2 regions of the Yinghuangia sp. YIM S09857 genome follow, and region 2 is predicted to be linked to the other one. Evidence: predicted binding sites of a transcription regulator. Region 2 holds the regulator's gene; the other holds the start of a gene.

Region 1 (9,659 bases), on a different contig from region 2:
GAGGCTCGCGCCGTTCGGTCTGGGCGGAGAAGCGTTCAGCGACGACTTCCCCCTGGTCGCCTTCGACGTGCGGGCGGACGCGGACATGAGCGGCATCAAGGCGCTGCTCGTCCAGGGGGAGGCGGATGGATGGTGGCACTACGAAGAAGGCTGCATCAACGACGCCTGGCGGAATGCCTAGCCGTCCGCTTGGCCGCGCCACATGATGGCAACCACGGCCGGATCGACGTCGGGCGACCGCGGACCGCGTTGGTGCGGTTGCCGCTGATCCGGGCCGCGGACGGCCGGATCGTCCCGTCCACATCCCCGCGGGCGCGGGACCGGCGGACACGCCCCGGTGGCGCGCGGCGGGTGCCCGGCCCCCGGGCGCTCACCGCGGGTCACGAGCGGTGGCCGGGTTCGAAGCGCATGCCCCGGCGGTCGTAGTAGTGGGTCATCCCGAAGCCGAAGACGAGCGCCACCACGACGCCCACCAGCAGCATCAGCCAGCCGCGGACCAGCCCGGTGCCGGCCTGCGCGTCGAAGTACAGGATCGACCGGACAGCGTCGACCATCTGCCGCATCGGCTCGAACACCCCGAGGAAGCGGTAGAAGTCGGGTGAGGCGCTCAGCGGCACCGTCGCGCCCGAAGCAGGCAGGTCGAAGGCGATGAACACGAACATCGCGATCAGTTGCCCGACGTTGCCGAACGCGGCGATGATCGCCAGGACGCCGAGGCCGACCGTGGCGACGGCACAGTACGCGTACAACCACAGCTGCCAGCTGTGCGGGGCGTCCATGCCGAGGATGGGGACCGCCGCAAGCATCACCAGGCTGGCCGAGATCACCGAGATGCCCGCCGTCATACCGGACTTCGCCAGCAGGACCTGCGTGCGGCTGATCCGCAGGGTTGGTTCGCGCAGGTGGAACGGACCGATCTCGGCGTCCGCGAAGCCCATCGAGACGTCCAGTCCCGCGTGCACGATGTTGGCGGTCATGAAGCCCGCCAACAGCAGCAGCAGGGTGAAGTAGAAGGCACCGAGGCCGTCGCCGGTGCGGTCCCCGATCGGGTGACCCACGCTGGTGCTCACCGCGACCGGGTCGGCCAGGAACACCTTGGCGGTCCCGGTGGCGGTGGCCTCCAACTGCCTGCCGATCGCCAGTGAGGCCCGGTGCGCCGCAGTCTGGTTGATCTGGCTGGCGATGCCGGAGCCGAGGCTGCCCATGCCCGGGTTCGTCAGCACCTGGATCTCGGGCCGGGCGGGGGCATCGGCGGTGGTCAGGGCCGCCACCGCGCGCGAGAAGTCCTCCGGCACCACCAGCGCCCCGTACACCTTGCCGGAGGACAACAGGCGCTGGGCCTCCTGCCGGCTGACCCGCCGCCAGTCGATCTCGCCGGCCGGACTGGCGGCCACCACCTGCTCGGCCACCTCCGCGCCGAGCGTGCGGGACCCGCCGGGCAGCGGCGGCCCGACATCCGAGTCGACCAAGGCGATCGGCATGCCGTCGAGGTGCTTCTGCGGCTCCAGGATGTTGCCCATGTAGAGCAGCGACAGGCCCAGCGCGACCAGTGCGCTGAGCACAACCGGGGTGACCCAGTTCTTCCAACGGCCCAGCACCCGGCCGGCGTCGGCCGACCGGTCGGGCGTATCGGCCGGTGTCCCGGTCTTCGCCATGACGCTCCACACGTGCGTGTCCCACGGCCGGCGGCCCGTCGTCGGGAGCCGGACAACGCCCTGATTAGGCGTGAAAGTGATATTAGGTAACAAAACCGCCCATGTGCGGTGTAGACACCCCGGCGTCAACTGCGGCGGGTTCCCACAGTCGGGCAGCGATCGCTCGGTTCGCGTCGGTCCCTGATCACGAGCGGGTCCTCACAATGCGGGATCGAACAACGCACCGCGGACCAGGGGGCTATGGGAGGCCGGGCGCACAGCGCACGTCGCCGGTGCGGCCTTGAGCGCGGCACGACGGGCTCGGTTGTTCGCTGTGGGCGATCAGGGGTGGGGGTGGGAATGAAAGGGGGCCGTTCAATCTTGAGTCAGGTCAGCGCAACGTACTGAACGGAACCGACTCCCAGGGGAGCCACCATGAGCGACACGACCTCCGGCATCCTGACCCTTCCGGTGCTGCCCCTCGACGACATCGTGGTGCTGCCGGGCATGGCGGTGCCGCTGGAGCTGGACGACACGGAGACGCGTGCCGCGGTGGATGCCGCGCGGGCGCTGCCGGGGATACGGGCGGGCAAGGGCAAGGCGCGGGTGCTGCTCGTGCCGCGCGACGACGGGCACTACCCGGCGATCGGCACGCTGGGAGTGGTCGAGCAGATCGGACGCCTGCCGAGCGGCGAGTCGGCGGTCGTGGTCCGCGGCACCGCGCGCGTGCGGATCGGGACCGGTACGACCGGGCCCGGTGCCGCGCTGTGGGTCGAGGCGACCGTCGTCGAGGAGGGCCCGGCGGACGAGCGCGCCGAAGAGCTCGCGCGCGAGTACCGCGCGCTCGTCACCACGATCCTCGGCAAGCGCGGCGCCTGGCAGGTTGTCGACTTCGTGCAGCAGATCGAGGACCCGAGCGAGCTGTCGGACAACGCCGGCTACGCGCCGTACCTGTCCCAGTCGCAGAAGATCGAGCTGTTGCAGACGACGGATCTGACCGAGCGCCTGGAGAAGGTCGTCGGCTGGACCCGCGACCACCTCGCCGAGCTGGACGTCGCGGAGACCATCCGCAAGGACGTCCAGGAAGGCATGGAGAAGACCCAGCGCGAGTTCCTGCTCAAGCAGCAGCTCGCCGCGATCCGCAAGGAGCTGGGCGAGCTCAACGGCACCCCCGGCAGCGAGGAGGAGGACTACCGGGCACGCGTCGAGGCCGCCGATCTCCCGGAGAAGGTCCTCCAGGCCGCGCTGAAGGAGGTCGACAAGCTGGAGCACGCCTCCGACGCGTCGCCGGAGAGCGGCTGGATCCGGACCTGGCTCGACACGGTCCTGGAGATCCCGTGGAACGAGCGGACCGAGGACGCGTACGACATCTCCGGCGCCCGCGACGTGCTGGACGCCGACCACGCCGGCCTCGACGACGTCAAGGAGCGCATCGTCGAGTACCTGGCCGTGCGCAAGCGCCGCGAGGAGCGCGGGCTGGGTGTCGTCGGCGGACGCCGCAGCGGCGCGGTGCTGGCGCTGGTCGGCCCGCCCGGGGTCGGCAAGACGTCGCTCGGCGAGTCCGTCGCCCGCGCGATGGGGCGCAGCTTCGTGCGCGTCGCACTCGGCGGCGTCCGCGACGAGGCGGAGATCCGCGGCCACCGGCGCACGTACGTCGGTGCGCTGCCCGGCCGCATCGTCCGCGCGATCAAGGAGGCCGGGAGCATGAACCCGGTCGTGCTGCTGGACGAGATCGACAAGGTGGGCTCGGACTACCGCGGCGACCCGACGGCGGCCCTGCTGGAGGTGCTGGACCCGGCGCAGAACCACACGTTCCGCGACCACTACCTCGAAGTCGAACTGGACCTGTCGGACGTGGTGTTCCTGGCCACCGCCAACGTGCTGGAGGCCATCCCGGAGCCGCTGCTCGACCGCATGGAGCTGGTCCGTCTGGACGGCTACACGGAGGACGAGAAGGTCACGATCGCCCGCGACCACCTGATCCCGCGCCAGCTCGACAAGGCCGGGCTGGACGCGTCCGAGGTGGCGTTCACCGAGGACGCGCTGCGGCTGCTGGCCGGCGAGTACACCCGCGAGGCGGGCGTGCGCACGCTCGAACGGGCCATCGCCCGCGTGCTGCGCAAGATCGCCGCGAAGCAGGCGCTCGACGCCGGTACCGCGCTCCCGGTCGAGGTCGGCCCCGCCGACCTGGTCGACTTCATCGGACGGCCCCGGCACACGCCCGAGGCTTCGCTGGCGAAGGAGGAGCAGCGTACGGCGGTTCCCGGGGTCGCAACCGGGCTCGCGGTGACGGGTGCGGGCGGTGACGTGCTCTACATCGAGGCGTCGCTGGCCGATCCGGAGACCGGGGCGTCCGGCGTCACGCTCACCGGGCAACTGGGCGACGTGATGAAGGAGTCGGCGCAGATCGCCCTGTCGTACCTGCGGGCGCGCGGGGTCGAGCTGGAGCTGCCCGTCGGCGACCTGAAGGACCGGGGCGTGCACATCCACGTGCCGGCCGGGGCGGTGCCGAAGGACGGCCCGAGTGCGGGCGTCACGATGACGACGGCGCTCGTGTCGCTCCTGACGGGGCGTCCGGTGCGGTCGGACGTCGCGATGACCGGCGAGGTGTCGTTGACCGGACGCGTGCTGCCCATCGGCGGCGTCAAGCAGAAGGCGCTCGCGGCGCACCGGGCCGGGATCACCACGATCCTGGTGCCCAAGCGCAACGAGCCCGACCTGGACGACATCCCCGAGGCGGTGCGCGAGCAGTTGACCATCCACGCGGTGTCAGACGTGCGCGAGGTGCTGGACCTGGCCTTGGAGCCGGCCGAGACGCGTCAGCGGGTCGCCGCGGCGTAGCCCGCGGGTGCGCCCGCCGCGCGGGCCTCCCTGAGCAGGCAAAGCGCGGCGGGCGGCAGGCAGGGCCCGAGCGACAGGCGGACCCGACACGCGAATCATCGCGTGTCGGGTCCGCCTGTTTGCTTCGCCTGTCAGTCCCGCCTGTCCCGGGTATCGGTCCCGCGCGTCGGTCCCGCCTGTCCCGCACGTCGGTCCCGCGTGTCGGTCCTGCGCGTCGGATCCGTGTGCGGGATCCGCATGTTGGCCCCGCGTGTCAGTCCGCGCGTCGAGCCTGTGTTCGCAACTGCCTAGCCGCGCAACCCCCATCGTTCGGCCAGACGGGTGTCAAGAGCTTCGAGGTACGTGCGCCCGTACGCGCCGTCCTCCAGCGTCCGCACCAGCACGTCCGGCAAATCCTGCGTGTACTCCGCGGACACCGACGCCGCGGCCAGGGCGATCGTCGCCACCGTGTCGACGTCCCCCGTATACGCCACGCACGCCTTCAGCAGCCCGCTCATCGTGGTGTGCGCGGCCAGCGCCGTGACCGCCGCCCGCGCGCTGTGCATGCCGGGGGAGCGCACCTTGCCGCGCCACGCCTCGGCCCACCGGCCGTACCCCTCCGGCTCCGGCACATTGTCCGCGAGCCAGCGCGGCAGGCGGGCCACCGGGCCGAGGCCGTGGCGGCAGTAGTGCACCGCGTACGCCGCCCCCAGCGCCGCCGCGACGCCGCCCGGCGAGTCGTGCGTGATCTTCGCCTGGAGCGCGGTCAGGCGTGCGACCTCGTCCAGCGACGGCAGCAGCCCGACGACCCCCGCGCGCATCGCCGCGCCGCTCTTGTCGCTGCCGGGCCGCAGAGTGTCGAGCAACTCCCGGCCACTCCATACGTGATCGAGCACCGACCGGAACCCGGAGGCGTACCCCGCGCGCTCGTCGCGGTGGTACGCACGGACGAACCGCTCCGCCAAGTCCTCGCGCGTGGGCTCCCCGTCGAGGAGCCATTCGGCCACGGCGACGCTCATTTGCGCGTCGTCGGTGTACATACCCGGGCGTATGTCGGTGTGTGTCGGATGCCGCGCGTACGCCGCAAGAGTGTTCCCCCGGCGGACGAACTCCGGTGGCGCGTACTCGAACCCCGCGCCGTACGCGTCCCCGATCGCCAGTTCGAGCAACAAGGCCCCAACCCCCAAATCCGTGTGGTCGACGGCCATCTGGTGTCCCTCGCAGGAGTGATGCTCCTCGCGCCGGGGCGGAGTGCGAGACGTTTCGCGGTCCCGGCGGATACCGTCGACGGTGATCACACGTCACTCATCGCGTGTGGGTCAACCGGATTAGCGGATCAGCGGGTGGCAAGTCCATGATCATCGCATCCGGCGGTGCGGGGTTCGCGGCGCCGACGGATCGACCGTTCGACCGAAAGGCGGGGGAATCGTGGAGCGACCTTCATGGGCGCCTGAGGAAGACGATCGGACCGAGCACCGCCATAGGGACGCCTCCATGCACCTGCGCGACCACGCCCGCACCGACCCCCGCACCGACCTCCGCAGTCACGCTCACGCACAGACCCACGTTGCCGCCCGTGCGGAGGCTGTCGTACGGGTGGTTCAGGTGGGTGCCCGCATTTACGCACACGCACAGACCCACGTCGCCGCACGCTCGCACGCCCGCACCCGGATCCGGATCCGCACCCACACCGGCACGCACAACTGCGCGCACACCCGCGCCCACACCCCGCCCCCGTGTCCGCCGCCGGAATCGGAAGCGGGGACACGTACATGAGTTCGCGCGCCGACGACGCCCCGCCCGGCGCGGCCGGTGTGGCGGCGGGGCTCGGCACCTCCGGCACCGTCCGCGACCAGGCCCCCGTCCGGCCGGACGCTCCGGACGAGTTCGCCCGTGAGTGGGCCAAGACCGTCGAGGCGATCGGGTGCGTCCCGCTGCCCGCCGACGCGATGTACGGCCGACTGCGCGAACTGACCGCGCGACTCGCCGAAGCCCTCGACACCGACCCCTTCCACCCCACCGAGGCACGCGCGGTCGGCGAGGAACTGGTCGCCGCGCACTTCATCGGCGCCGGGCTGCTGGAACGCACGTTCGCCCTCGTCGGCCACTGGTGGCCGCGGCTGCGCGAGCGCGCCTTCGCCGAGCGCCGCGACCCCGACGACTACCTGCTGCGCATCATCCAACTGCAAGGCGCCCTCGCCGCCGGGTACGCCGAGGCGCTGCGCGCCCGCACCCTCGCCGAGCAGCAGGCCGTGCACTCCGCCGTGCTCGACGCGCGCGAACTGACCGAGCAGGCCCTGCACAGCAGCGAGGCCCGTTTCCGCGCGGTGTTCGAGCAGTCCGGCCTCGGCATCGCCATCGGCGGCATCGACGGCGTGGTCCTGGACGTCAACCCGGCGCTCGCGCGGATGTTCGGCGCGGCCCGGGCCGACCTGGCCGGCCACCCGATGCGGGCCTTCATGTTCGCGGACGACCCGCCGCACGTCCGGCAGTGGTACGACGAGCTGGTGCGCGGCGAACGCGAGCACTTCTCCACGGAGAAGCAGTACCTGCGCGCCGACGGCGAGCCGCTGTGGACCCACCTGACCGTGTCGCTCGTGCGCGACGCCGCCGGGTCGCCGCAGTACCAGGTGGCGATGATGCACGACGTCACCGACCGGCACCGCCTCTACACCCGGCTGCGCCACCAGGCCCAGCACGACCCGCTGACCGGGATGCCGAACCGCGCGCTGTTCTTCGAGCGGCTGGAGGCGCTGTTCGCCGGGCCGGGCGCCGCCGACCGCGTCGGGCTGTGCTACCTGGACCTGGACGGGTTCAAGGTGGTCAACGACAGCCTCGGCCACGACGTCGGCGACCAGTTGCTGATCGCCGTGGCGCGGCGGCTGGACGCGTACGTCTCCCGGGCCGGGCACCTGATGGCCCGCATGGGCGGCGACGAGTTCGTGGTGCTCGTCGAGCACTCGGCGGGCACCGGGCAGGTGGTCGCGCTGGCCGAGGGCATTCTCGCCGCGCTGCGCGAGCCGTTCCGCATCCGCGGCCACGACCTGACCGTCAGCGCGTCGATCGGCATCGTCGAGCGGCCCGTCGCGGGCACCGGGCCGGCCGACACGATGCGCGCCGCGGACATCACGCTGTACTGGGCGAAGTCCGAGGGCCGGGGCCGCTGGACGGTGTTCGACACCGAGCGCAACGACCGCGAGGTGGCCCGCTACACGCTGTCCGCGGAGATGCCCGCGGCCTTGCAGCACGGCGAGTTCGACGTCGACTACCAGCCGCTCGTGTCGCTGTCCGACGGCTCGGTGCTCGGGGTCGAGGCGCTGGTGCGTTGGCGGCACCCGCGGCAGGGGCTGATCGGCCCGGACCGCTTCATCGGGCTGGCCGAGGAGACCGGCCTGATCGTCCCGTTGGGGATGTACGTCCTGGAGCGCGCCTGCCGGGAGGCCCGCCGCTGGCGCGACCTCGGGACGGGTGGCGGCCGCGTCGGCGGTGTCGCCCTCGGCGGCGAACTGCCGGGACCGGCCCCGTTCATCAGCGTGAACCTGGCCGAACGCCAGTGCCACGAGCCGGGGTTGGTCCGCCAGGTCGAGCGTGTCCTCACCGAGACCGGACTGGAGCCGCAGCGCCTCCAGTTCGAGCTGACCGAGTCGCAGATCATGGCGACCGACGGCGGCCCGCTGGAGCGGCTCCGCGAACTGGCGGCGATGGGCGTGCGCATCGCCATCGACGACTTCGGTACGGGGTACTCCAACCTCGCGTATCTGCGCCGCCTGCCGGTGTGCGAGCTGAAGATCGCCGGTTCGTTCGTCGAGGGCCTGCGGACGCCCGGAGACGCCGACCCCGTCGACGCGCGCATCGTGGCGTCCCTGGTCGAGCTCGCCCACGCGCTCGGCCTGACCGTGACCGCCGAAGGCATCGAAACCGCCGCCCAGGCCGAGCGGTTGCGGGCCATCGGCTGCGACGCGGGCCAGGGCTGGTACTTCTCCCGTCCGGGGCCGCCGGATCGCATCGCCAGCCTGCTGGACGGCGTCCCCCGCGTGGGCTGACCCGCACGCGGGGGTATCCGTCCCGGCGACCGCAAGGACCAGCCTGCGAACGGTGGTTCGCGCCGCAACGGGCAGGGCGACGTGGCGCCCGCGCGCCCGGACACGCGTTAGCCGCCCGGCCCCCGCCGTCCGGCCCCCGCCGTCCGGCCCCCGCGCCCTGACGCCCGGTCCCCGCCGCCCGGTTGCCGCCTGACCTCCGCGCCCTGCGGCCCGGTTGCCGCCCGGTCCCGCGCTGCCGTTCCGCACGTCCGGCCGCCGCGACCGTGCCGCCTCGACACCCCAACGGTTCGGTCGCATCGCGTCCGATCAAGATCCGTTCAACGGAGTTTGATGTTCGGTGGGCGGGAATACAAGCCCTCCGAGGCGATGAAATCCGGCCGTCTTTAAGGGAGTTGATAGCAGCATATGCACCCTTTTGCTGCGATCCACCGTGGCTGACTTTGCCGATTCGGGAGAAAACTTCAGCGCCATGTCGACACCAGACAAAGACCTGCGTTTCCATGGTCAACTTCCGATATGCCCTGCTGGCGCAGCGGTTGATGCGTCGGGTCTACGCGAGAAGCAGTCAACCGTGTCCTTCCCGTGACCTTTATGAGACCAACCGTCGTCCTCTTTCCTGAGGCGTGGACCACTATGGTTCCGGCCCAGGCAGCGCCGGATGTCCAGCATGCGGCGCCTGGGCAGAGGGACTTCATCCATGGCACGTACGAAGCGGGTAATAGCCGCGGTCGCGGTCGGCGTCATAGCGGCGAGCTCTCTCGCGGCTTGCGGTGAGAAGAAGAAGGACAACAGCCAGCCGGGCGGTCCGAGCGGCGGATCCCCCAACGCCGGCGCGACCGTGATCCTCGGCACCACCGACGGCAAGATAACCTCGCTCGACCCGGCGGGTGCGTACGACCTGCCCTCCTGGACCGTCTACTGGAACACCTTCCAGACGCTGCTGAGCCTGCCCGCGGGCAGCACCACGCCCACACCGGACGCCGCGCAGAAGTGCGAGTGGACGAACTCGAAGGTCTACACCTGCACGCTCAAGGACGGGCAGACGTTCTCCAACGGCACCCCGCTCACCTCCGAGGACGTCAAGTTCTCCTTCGACCGCATGATGAAGATCGCGGACCCGGAAGGCCCTTCGAGCCTCCTGGAGTCGCTGGAGAAGACCGAG
Region 2 (9,659 bases):
TCTTGAGGCCACGCAGGATGGCGATGGTGTCCTCGACGCTCGGTTCGCCGACCAGCACCTGCTGGAAACGGCGTTCGAGGGCGGGATCCTTCTCGATGTGCTTGCGGTACTCGTCGAGCGTGGTGGCGCCGACCAGACGCAGTTCGCCGCGCGCGAGCATGGGCTTGAGCATGTTGCCGGCATCCATCGCGGAGTCGCCGGTGGCGCCCGCGCCGACCACGGTGTGGAGTTCGTCGATGAAGGTGACGACCTCGCCGTCGCTGTCCTTGATCTCGGTCAGCACGGCCTTCAGGCGCTCCTCGAACTCGCCGCGGTACTTCGCGCCCGCGACCATCGCGCCGAGGTCGAGGGCGATCAGCCGCTTGCCGCGCAGCGATTCGGGGACGTCGCCGGCCACGATGCGCCGGGCCAGCCCCTCGACGACGGCGGTCTTGCCGACGCCGGGCTCGCCGATCAGCACCGGGTTGTTCTTGGTCCTCCGGGACAGCACCTGCACGACGCGCCGGATCTCCGCGTCCCGCCCGATGACCGGGTCGAGCTTGCCGTCGCGGGCCTCCTGCGTCAGGTCGCGGCCGTACTTCTCCAGCGCCTGGTACGTGCTCTCCGGGTCCTGGGACGTCACCCGCGCGCTGCCGCGCACCTTGGTGAACGCGTCGAGCAGCGCCTGCGGGGTGGCCCCCTGCGCGCGCAGCGCCTCGCCCGCCGCGCCGCCGGTCTCGGCGATGCCGACCAGGAGGTGTTCGGTCGAGATGAACGCGTCGCCGAGCGCCTGGGCGCGCTCGCCCGCATCGTTGAGCGCGGCCAGCGTCTCGCGCGCGAGCTGCGGCGCGGCCACCGTCGAGCCCTGCGCCCGCGGCAGCCGGTCCAGCACCTGTTCGGCGGCGGCCTTCACGCGGGTCGGTTCGACGCCGAGGGCGGACAGCAGCGGAATCGCGGTGCCCTCGGGCTGTTCGAGCAAGGCCAGGAGTAGATGCGCGGGCTCCACCTGGGGGTGCCCGGACGCCGCCGCCTTGCGTACGGCAGTGGAAAGACCCTCCGCGGCCTTCGTGGTGAGCTTGTTGGCATCCATGTGCGCGCTGCGACTCCTTCTCTCTCTCCGGCTCGCCGGTGTTGCCCGGTCGCTCGTTGCCCGGTCACTCCATGCCCGGTCTCTTGTTCCCGGTCCGGGGTTCCGGTCTGTGGTTCCCCGTCTCTGTCGGAGACAACGGGCACAAAGTTGAGTCTATTCCACTCAACTTTGCGCAGGGGCGTTTCGACCCCGCAGATCAGGCCGGGTTTCGCGGCGGCTACCGTCGGAGCCGTGACCGCCAGCAGCCCCGCACCGTCGCCGCTCGCCGACCCGCAGACCGACGCACCGGCCGCGGCGACCTCCGCGGCGCCGAGCCCGGCACCGACCGCGGTCCCGGGCGCTGCTCCCGGAGTGGCCCGGCTCGCCGCCCCGCCGTCGGTCCCGAGCCTGCTCCCGACACCACTGCCGGACATGCCGCCGAGCCCGCTCGCCGCCACGCTCGACCAGGCCTACCTTGCCTTCTGGCGCGAATACCACCTCTGCACGCTCACCACACTCCGCCCCAACGGCACCCCGCACGTGGTGCCGGTCGGCGCGACCTTCGACCCCGAGACCGGCATCGCCCGGGTCATCACCGGGCGTGACAGCCGCAAGGCCCGCAACATACGCGCGGCGGGCCCGGCGGGCATGCGCGTCGCACTGTGCCAGATCGACGGCCGCCGCTGGGCGACTTTGGAGGGCACCGCGGTCCTGCGCGACGACCCCGCGTCCATAGCCGACGCCGAGCGTCGGTACGCCGAGCGCTACCGTCCCCCGTCGGCCAACCCGCTGCGCGTGGTGATCGAGATCCGCGTCGACCGCACGATGGGACGCGGCTGAAGACGCGGCCGAAAGCACGGGCGAGGAGGCCGCCGCGCACGCGGCCGAACGGTGACTGAGGGAAAAACCCCGCGCCACCGCCCACCGCGCTGCCGATACTGGGCCGATGGCACCCACCACCGCGCAGCCCCCGGCCGACCACGTCAGGCAACTCCTCGAAGCACTGGACGACCTGCCGTACGCCGCACGGTGCGGCCTCGCCCGCGACACCGCACGGCACCTCGCCGAAACCGGCGAACTCACCGGCGTGCTGACCGAATTGTGGGCCATGGGCCGCGACGGACGCGAGACCGCCCTCTCGATGGCCGTCGCGGTGGGTGACACCGCGTTCCTGGCCGCCGCGCTGCGTGCCCCCGAACCGGACCTCGCGCGCTGGGCGATGCGCGCCGCCGCCAAGAGCCAGGTCCCGGACGACACGCTGGCCGAACTCCTCGACGATGCACCGCACATCCTGCGCGCGGAGCTGTACCGCGCGATCCGGCGCGGCAGGCGTACCGCACTCGCCGACCGGCTCGTGGGTGAAGTCGCCGCCCGCTACGGCCCCACCGAGGCCGCGGCGCTGCTGCCCGCCTGCTCCCCCGCCGCCGTCGCCGCGACCCTGCCGGGCCTGCCGCCGACGCCCGCGCTGTCGTACGCCCTCGCCCGCCGCACGCCGGGCCTCGTCCTCGACGCCGCCGACCGCGAATTGTCCGGCCTGCCGGCGTCGTTGCGCACGGCATGGTGGCAGCGCCACGGCGGGGCCGTCGGAGCCTGCGCCGAGGCGCTGCCGTTGCGGGTGCTGGACCTGCTGGAACGCCACACGCAACGCGGCTCCTGGCCGTGGGGCCTGGCGTCCCGGCTGCACCTGCTCGTCCGGGCGGATGCGCGGCGCACCGTCGACGCGCTGCTCCGCGCCGGAGCCGCCCGGCCCAACCTGTCCCGGGGCGTGGCCTACCGCATCGTTACCGCCGCACCGCCGAACCTGACCGCGTTCGGGCGGGCGGTGCGCGACGACGAGGCCCGGTTCGCCGCGCTGTTGCGGGCGTTCCCGCCGAGCGCGCGCGAAGAGTTCTTCGACGCCGTGCACGCCGACATCGACATGTCCTACTGGGAGTTGGCCGAAGACGTCCTCGAACTCCTGCCGGGCACACGACGCGTCGCCGAAGCACGCCGCATGCTCGCCGAGGCCGAGCGCGAGGACGACACCGAGGCCCGGCAGCAGTGGCTCGCGCACCTGCCGTACGACGAGGCCCGCGCCGAACTCCTCGCCGAATGCGGACGGCCCGACGCGTACGACCGCGCCTCCGGCTACCGCGCGCTCATCGCGTGCGCCGCCCGCACCCGCGACCCCCGGCGCTTCGCCGCCGCCCTCACCGACGACCTGGACCGGGTGCGCAAGGACCAGGACCCCGTGCGCTTCGCCGTGGTCGACGCGCTCGACGACGTGCCGCGGTGGCTCTTCACCGCCGACGCCGCCGAGGCGCTGAACACGCTCACACACCACGCTTTTGAAGCCGTCGACCTGTCCTGGGCGACCCGCACGACCCTCCAGTCGCTCGCCGCCGACCTCCTGCGGCAGGAGTCGCAGCGCGCGTCGGCCGCCCAACTGCCGGACGAAGACGGGCGGTTGGTGGACTGGGCGATCGGCACCTTGGCGCAGCCCGCCGGCAGCCGGGAGTTCTGGGTGCCGAACCAGCGCGTACGCGGCATCGAGGCGCGTCTTGTCGAGGCCCTGCTGCCGATCGTCCGCGCCGCCGCCGACCGGCGCGACTACGAGCCCGCGCTCGCCCTCGCCCGCCAACTCGGGCGGCACGGCAGGCCGATCGCGCCGCTTCAGGAGCTGTTGGGCGAGGCGGTACGGCACGGCGACGCGCGTACCGTCTCCTCGGCGGCGACCTTCTGGCTCGCCGACCCGACGCACCGCGACGCGCGCACCGCGCAGGTGCTCGACGCCGACCCGTCCGCGATCACGCTGCGGCCGGTGCTCGACGCCGTGCTGCACCGCCGCACCGACCTGATCGACCGGTTCCTGACCGGCGCGGCGCCGCAAGGCCGGTTCTCCCCGGCGTCGGACGTGTGGGTGCCCCGCATCGGCCGCGAGACCGCTCACCTGCTGCCTCGCCAGCGCGAGGCGTACGCCCGACTCGCCGCCGCGCAGGCCGCCCACCCGGCCCTCCCGGCCGACCAACGCGCCGCCTGGCTCGCCGACCTCGCGCACGTCCCCGGCGCCGGGCGGCCGCTCGTGCTGCCCCATCTCGACTCGCCCGACACCCTCGTCCGCGACGCCGCGCTCGGCGGTCTCGCGCGCGTGGAGGGTCACGCCGAGGCGCTGCCCGTGCTGCTCGCCCGGGTCGGCGGCGACGACGCGCACGTGGCGATGTACGCCGCGAGCCGGGTCAGCCGGTACGTCGCCCCTTCGCAACTCGGCCCGCTGCTCGACGCGTTGCTGACCGCGCCGGGCACCAAGGTGACCGTGCGCAAGGAGGCCGTGCGACTGCTCATCGAGCGCGGCGTGCCGGACGGCGTCGACCGGGTCGCCGACGCCGCCACCCACGACAACGTGCACCGCGACGTCTTGCGTGCCGCCCTGGTCGCCCTCCTCGCGCGCCTCGACCGGCCGAGCGCCTGGGCGGTCGTCGAACGCTCCGTCACCGGTCCGCGCGACGTCGCCACCGTGCCGATCGCCGTGCATCCGCTCGCCCTGGCCGAGGGGCACCGGGCGCGGTTCGCGGCGCTCGTGGTCACCAGGTGCGGGCACGAGCACGCCGCCGTGCGGCGGTCCGCCTACCAGGCCTTCACCCGCTGGTCGCCGTGGGCGCCGGGCGAGGTCGAGCGGGTGCACGGCGCGGTGCGCGACCTGAGCGTGCGCAAGGGGTGGAAGGACGCCGCCGAGGCGATCCAGGGTCTCGTCCGGGACGGCTCGGGGGCCGACGAATTCCTGGCCACCGCCGACGTCCTGGCCGACGCGGCACTGGCGGAGGCGGACGGGCCGCTGGACGCCGCGGCCGGACGGGACCGGCCCGCGACGCAGCGCCTGCGCCACCTCGTGAAGCTCTCGCGCGCGTGGGCGAGGCAACAGCCCGACGCCGCCGCGGCCGAGGTGCGGCGGTTCGCGGAGCACCTCGCCGACCGGCGCGGGTTTCCGTACGAAGGAGTGCAACTGCTTGCCGAGGCAGTGCCGTTGCACGGCGATGCGGACCTCGTGACCACTGGTCTGCGCGCGGTCGCGGATCGGTGCGCCGACAGCCCGCTGCTGGCCTTTCGGGCCGGTCGCCGTCTGCGCGCCCGGGTCTCCGACTACACCGCGCCCGTGACCCCGGACGAACTCCTGGCCCCGGCAGCCGCGTTGGCTGCGGACCGCACCGCGGCCGCCGGGCTGCTCGCCCTGGCGCTGGTGGCCGAGACCGGCCCGCTGACCGGCTGGGCCGCCGAATGGCGCGGTCTGGTCCGCGAGTTGCGCGCGCACCCGGCCCCGGATGTGCGCAATGCCGCCCGGGCCATCGCGACATCGCGCGAGTAGCACGGTCGCGACATGCGTGGGCCCCGCACCCGAACGGGTACGGGGCCCAGGCATGTTCCTGTCCGGACGGCGCCGCCGGAGGTCAGTCCTGGCGGCCGCGCTTCGGCCGCCACACCACAAGGGCGGTGCCCTGCGGCTGGACGCGCACCAGGTCCCGGCGGTACGACGCGTGCACCGCGGCCTCGCGCTGCGCCTGGACGGCGCCCGCCTCGGCCGCGGCGGCCTCCAGTTCGGCGACGCGCATGCGCAACGCCTCGACGTGGTTCTCCAGTTCGAGAATGCGCTTGATACCCGCGAGGTTGATGCCCTCCTCCTGGGAGAGCCGCTGCACCTCGCGCAACTGCATGATGTCGCGCGCCGAATAGCGCCGCCCGCGCCCGGCCGTGCGGTCCGGCGAGACCAGGCCGAGGCGGTCGTACTGGCGCAGGGTCTGCGGGTGCAGGCCGGAGAGCTGGGCCGCCACCGAGATGACGTACACGGGTGTGACGTCGGTCAGTTCGTAGCGGCGCCCGGGTGACCGGCCTCCGGAGGGGCCGCCGGGGAACCCGCCTGGCAGGCCTCCGGGGAGACCTCCGTCCGCTCGCATGTCACGCTCCCTTCGCCGCTTCCATCAGTTTGGCGCGCGGGTCGACGGACGCGGTCGCTGCCCGGTAGGCCTCCAGCGCCTCCAGCGCCTTCGGATCCAGGTCCTTCGGGACGGTGACCTCGACGGTGACCAGCAGGTCGCCGCGCGAGCCGTCCTTGCGTGCCGCGCCGCGCCCCCGCACGCGCAAGGTCGCGCCGTTCTTCGTACCGGCCGGGAGTTTCAGCGTCACCGGGGTACCGCCCAGGGTGGGCACGGTGATCTCGGCCCCGAGCACCGCCTCGGGGAAGGTCACCGGTGCGGTGACCGTCAGGTTGTCGCCCTTGCGACCGAACACGGGGTGCGGGCGGACGTGCACGACGACGTACAAGTCCCCGGCCGGGCCTCCCCGTTCGCCGGGGGCGCCCTTCCCCTTCAGACGTATGCGCTGGCCGTCCTGCACCCCCGCGGGCACACGCACCTGCATGGTGCGCGCGCTGCGGGCGCGCCCGGACCCGTGGCACACGATGCACGGGTCGTCGACGATCAGCCCGCGGCCCTTGCAGTCGCGGCACGGCTCGGAGAAGGCGAACCCGCCCTGGTTGCGGCTGGTCTGCCCGGTGCCGCTGCACGTGGGACACGCGCGCGGCATCGTGCCGGCCGCCGCACCCGTGCCGTTGCAGTGGTGGCACGGCTCCGAACTGGTCAGCCTGATCGGCACGGTGGCGCCGTCCACCGCGTCGGAGAAGTTCAGGGTGACCTCGGACTCGACGTCCTGGCCGCGGCGCGGCGGGGCCTGCCGCGCACCGGCGCGGCCGAAGAGGCCGCCGAACAGGTCGCCGATGCCGCCCGCCCCGCCCGGCGGCTGGCCGGGTCCGCCGGCCTGGCCGAACAGGTCGCCCAGGTCGAAGGGGAAGCCGCCGGCACCGGCCCCGCCCGGCGCACGGAAGCCTCCGTTGCCGAACAGGGTCCGCGCCTCGTCGTACTCCTTGCGCCGCTTCTCGTCGGCGAGTACGTCGTAGGCCTCGGAGATCTCCTTGAACCGCTCCTCCGCTTTCGCGTCCCCCTTGTTGGCGTCGGGGTGGTATTCGCGGGCGAGCTTGCGGTACGCCTTCTTGATCTCCGCGGTCCCGGCGTCCTTCGGGACGCCGAGGACCTTGTAGAAGTCCTTTTCGAGGTAGTCCTTGGTACTCACGGCGTCCCGCCTCCCTCCGGTCTGGTCAGTCTGCCCCGTGCGGCCGTGCCCGTGCTCAGTTGCTGTCCGCTTCCGAGGCCGGGGCCTCGGTCGCCTCCGCCGGCTCGGCCACCGCCACGCGCGCGGGACGGATGACCCGCTCGCGGAACTGGTAGCCGGGCTGGAGGATTTCCACACAGGTCGGCTCGGTCACGTCCGGGGCATAGCTGTGCAGCAGCGCCTCGTGCACGACCGGGTCGAACGGCTCGCCCTTCTTGCCGAAGCTCTGGAGCCCCATCTTGGCGACGATCGACTCCAGCGACTCGGCCACCGACTTGAAGCCGCCGGACAGTTCGCCGTGGTCGCGGGCGCGGCCGATGTCGTCGAGCACCGGCAGCAGCTCGGTGAGCACCTTGACCAGGGCCACCTCGCCCACCGCCTGGCGGTCGCGGTCGACGCGCTTGCGGTAGTTGGCGTACTCCGCCTGGAGCCGCTGGAGGTCGAGCGTGCGCTCGGCGAGCGCGTTGCGGGCCTCGTCGAGCTCCGCCGAGGATCCGCCGGACGACGTGCTGTCGGCGGGGGCGGAGCCGCCCTCGCGGGCGGCCCCTTCCTCGGCCGCGGTGGATCGGACCTCACCGGTCTGGGGATCGATCCGTCGCTTGTCGCGGATCACCGGCTCCTCGGGGAAGCCGTGCGTCCCCTCCGTCACGCAGCACCACCCTCACGCTTGTCCTCGTCGACGATTTCCGCGTCGACGACATCATCGTCGGCCGCACCGGCGTTGTTACCCGCCGAACCGCCCGCCGCACCCGCGGCACCGGCCGCGTCGCCCGGCTGCGCGCCCGCGTACATCGCCGAGCCGAGCTTCTGGCTCGTGGTGGCGACCTTCTCGGCGGCGTCCCGGATCTTGGCGATGTCCTCGCCCTTGAGCGCGTCCTTCAGCTCGACCAGGGTCGCCTCGACCTCGGTCTTGACGTCACCGGGGACCTTGTCGCCGTTGTCGCCGAGGAACTTCTCGGTGGTGTAGACGAGCTGCTCCGCCTGGTTGCGCGTCTCGGCGTCCTCGCGGCGCTTCTTGTCCTCCTCCGCGTGCTCCTCGGCCTCGCGCATCATGCGGGAGATGTCGTCCTTGGGCAGGCCCGAGCCGCCGGTGATGGTCATCGACTGCTCCTTGCCCGTCCCGAGGTCCTTGGCGGACACGTGGACGATGCCGTTGGCGTCGATGTCGAAGGTGACCTCGATCTGTGGCACGCCGCGCGGCGCCGGCGGCAGGCCGGTCAGCTCGAACATGCCGAGCTTCTTGTTGTACGCGGCGATCTCGCGCTCGCCCTGGAACACCTGGATCTGCACGGACGGCTGGTTGTCGTCGGCCGTCGTGAAGATCTCCGAGCGCTTGGTCGGGATCGTGGTGTTGCGCTCGATGAGCTTCGTCATGATGCCGCCCTTGGTCTCGATGCCCAGGGACAGCGGGGTGACGTCGAGCAGCAGGACGTCCTTGACCTCGCCCTTGAGGACACCGGCCTGGAGCGCGGCACCGATCGCCACGACCTCGTCCGGGTTGACGCCCTTGTTGGGCTCGCGGCCGCCGGTCAGCTCGCGCACGACCTCGGCCACCGCGGGCATACGGGTCGAGCCGCCGACCAGGACGACGTGGTGGATCTCGGAGAGCTGGATCCCGGCGTCCTTGATGACGTTGTGGAACGGCACCTTGACGCGGTCCAGCAGGTCCTGCGTGAGCTGCTGGAACTGCGCGCGGGTCAGCTTCTCGTCGAGGTGCAGCGGACCTTCGGCCGAGGCGGTGATGTACGGCAGGTTGATGGTGGTCTCGGTCGAGCTGGAGAGCTCGATCTTGGCCTTCTCCGCCGCCTCGCGCAGGCGCTGGAGCGCCATCTTGTCCTTGGACAGGTCGACGCCGTGTGCGTTCTGGAACTGCCGGACCAGGTGGTCGACGACGCGCTGGTCCCAGTCGTCGCCGCCGAGGTGGTTGTCGCCGTTGGTCGCCTTGACCTCGACCACGCCGTCGCCGATCTCCAGGAGCGACACGTCGAAGGTGCCGCCGCCGAGGTCGAAGACGAGGATGGTCTGCTCGTCGCCCTTGTCGAGGCCGTACGCCAGCGCGGCGGCGGTCGGCTCGTTGACGATGCGCAGGACGTTCAGTCCGGCGATCTCGCCGGCCTCCTTGGTGGCCTGGCGCTCGGCGTCGTTGAAGTACGCCGGGACGGTGATCACCGCGTCGGTGACCTTCTCGCCCAGGTACGCCTCGGCGTCGCGCTTCAGCTTCTGGAGGATGCGGGCGCTGATCTCCTGCGGGGTGTACTTCTTGTCGTCGATGGCCACGGACCAGTCCGTGCCCATGTGACGCTTGACCGACCGGATGGTCCGGTCGACGTTCGTGACCGCCTGCCGCTTGGCGACCTCGCCGACGAGCACCTCACCGTTCTTCGCAAAGGCCACCACGGACGGTGTGGTCCGGGATCCCTCCGCGTTGGTGATGACGGACGACTCGCCGCCTTCGAGAACGCTGACGACAGAGTTC

The links. Region 2 encodes HspR, which represses chaperone genes until heat shock. Its sites were predicted from a motif close to TTGAGNNNNNNNNNCTCAA; they were not measured.
Region 1: the regulator HspR is predicted to act here: its motif matches at 2,016-2,034, upstream of lon (endopeptidase La).

Annotation. Positions count from the first base shown of each region.
Region 1 covers NZ_JBPKBH010000011.1:46,131-55,789, reverse strand. Annotated here, with positions in the region: gene ACRX5S_RS23305 (DUF4265 domain-containing protein) at 1-181, shown strand, start outside; gene ACRX5S_RS23300 (DUF3533 domain-containing protein) at 381-1,655, opposite strand; gene lon (endopeptidase La) at 2,070-4,475, shown strand; gene ACRX5S_RS23290 (ADP-ribosylglycohydrolase family protein) at 4,763-5,662, opposite strand; gene ACRX5S_RS23285 (putative bifunctional diguanylate cyclase/phosphodiesterase) at 6,227-8,497, shown strand; gene ACRX5S_RS23280 (ABC transporter substrate-binding protein) at 9,195-9,659, shown strand, end outside.
Region 2 covers NZ_JBPKBH010000003.1:153,005-162,663, forward strand. Annotated here, with positions in the region: gene clpB (ATP-dependent chaperone ClpB) at 1-1,069, opposite strand, end outside; gene ACRX5S_RS06715 (pyridoxamine 5'-phosphate oxidase family protein) at 1,481-1,888, shown strand; gene ACRX5S_RS06720 (hypothetical protein) at 1,995-5,387, shown strand; gene ACRX5S_RS06725 (heat shock protein transcriptional repressor HspR) at 5,470-5,973, opposite strand; gene dnaJ (molecular chaperone DnaJ) at 5,975-7,144, opposite strand; gene grpE (nucleotide exchange factor GrpE) at 7,200-7,832, opposite strand; gene dnaK (molecular chaperone DnaK) at 7,829-9,659, opposite strand, start outside.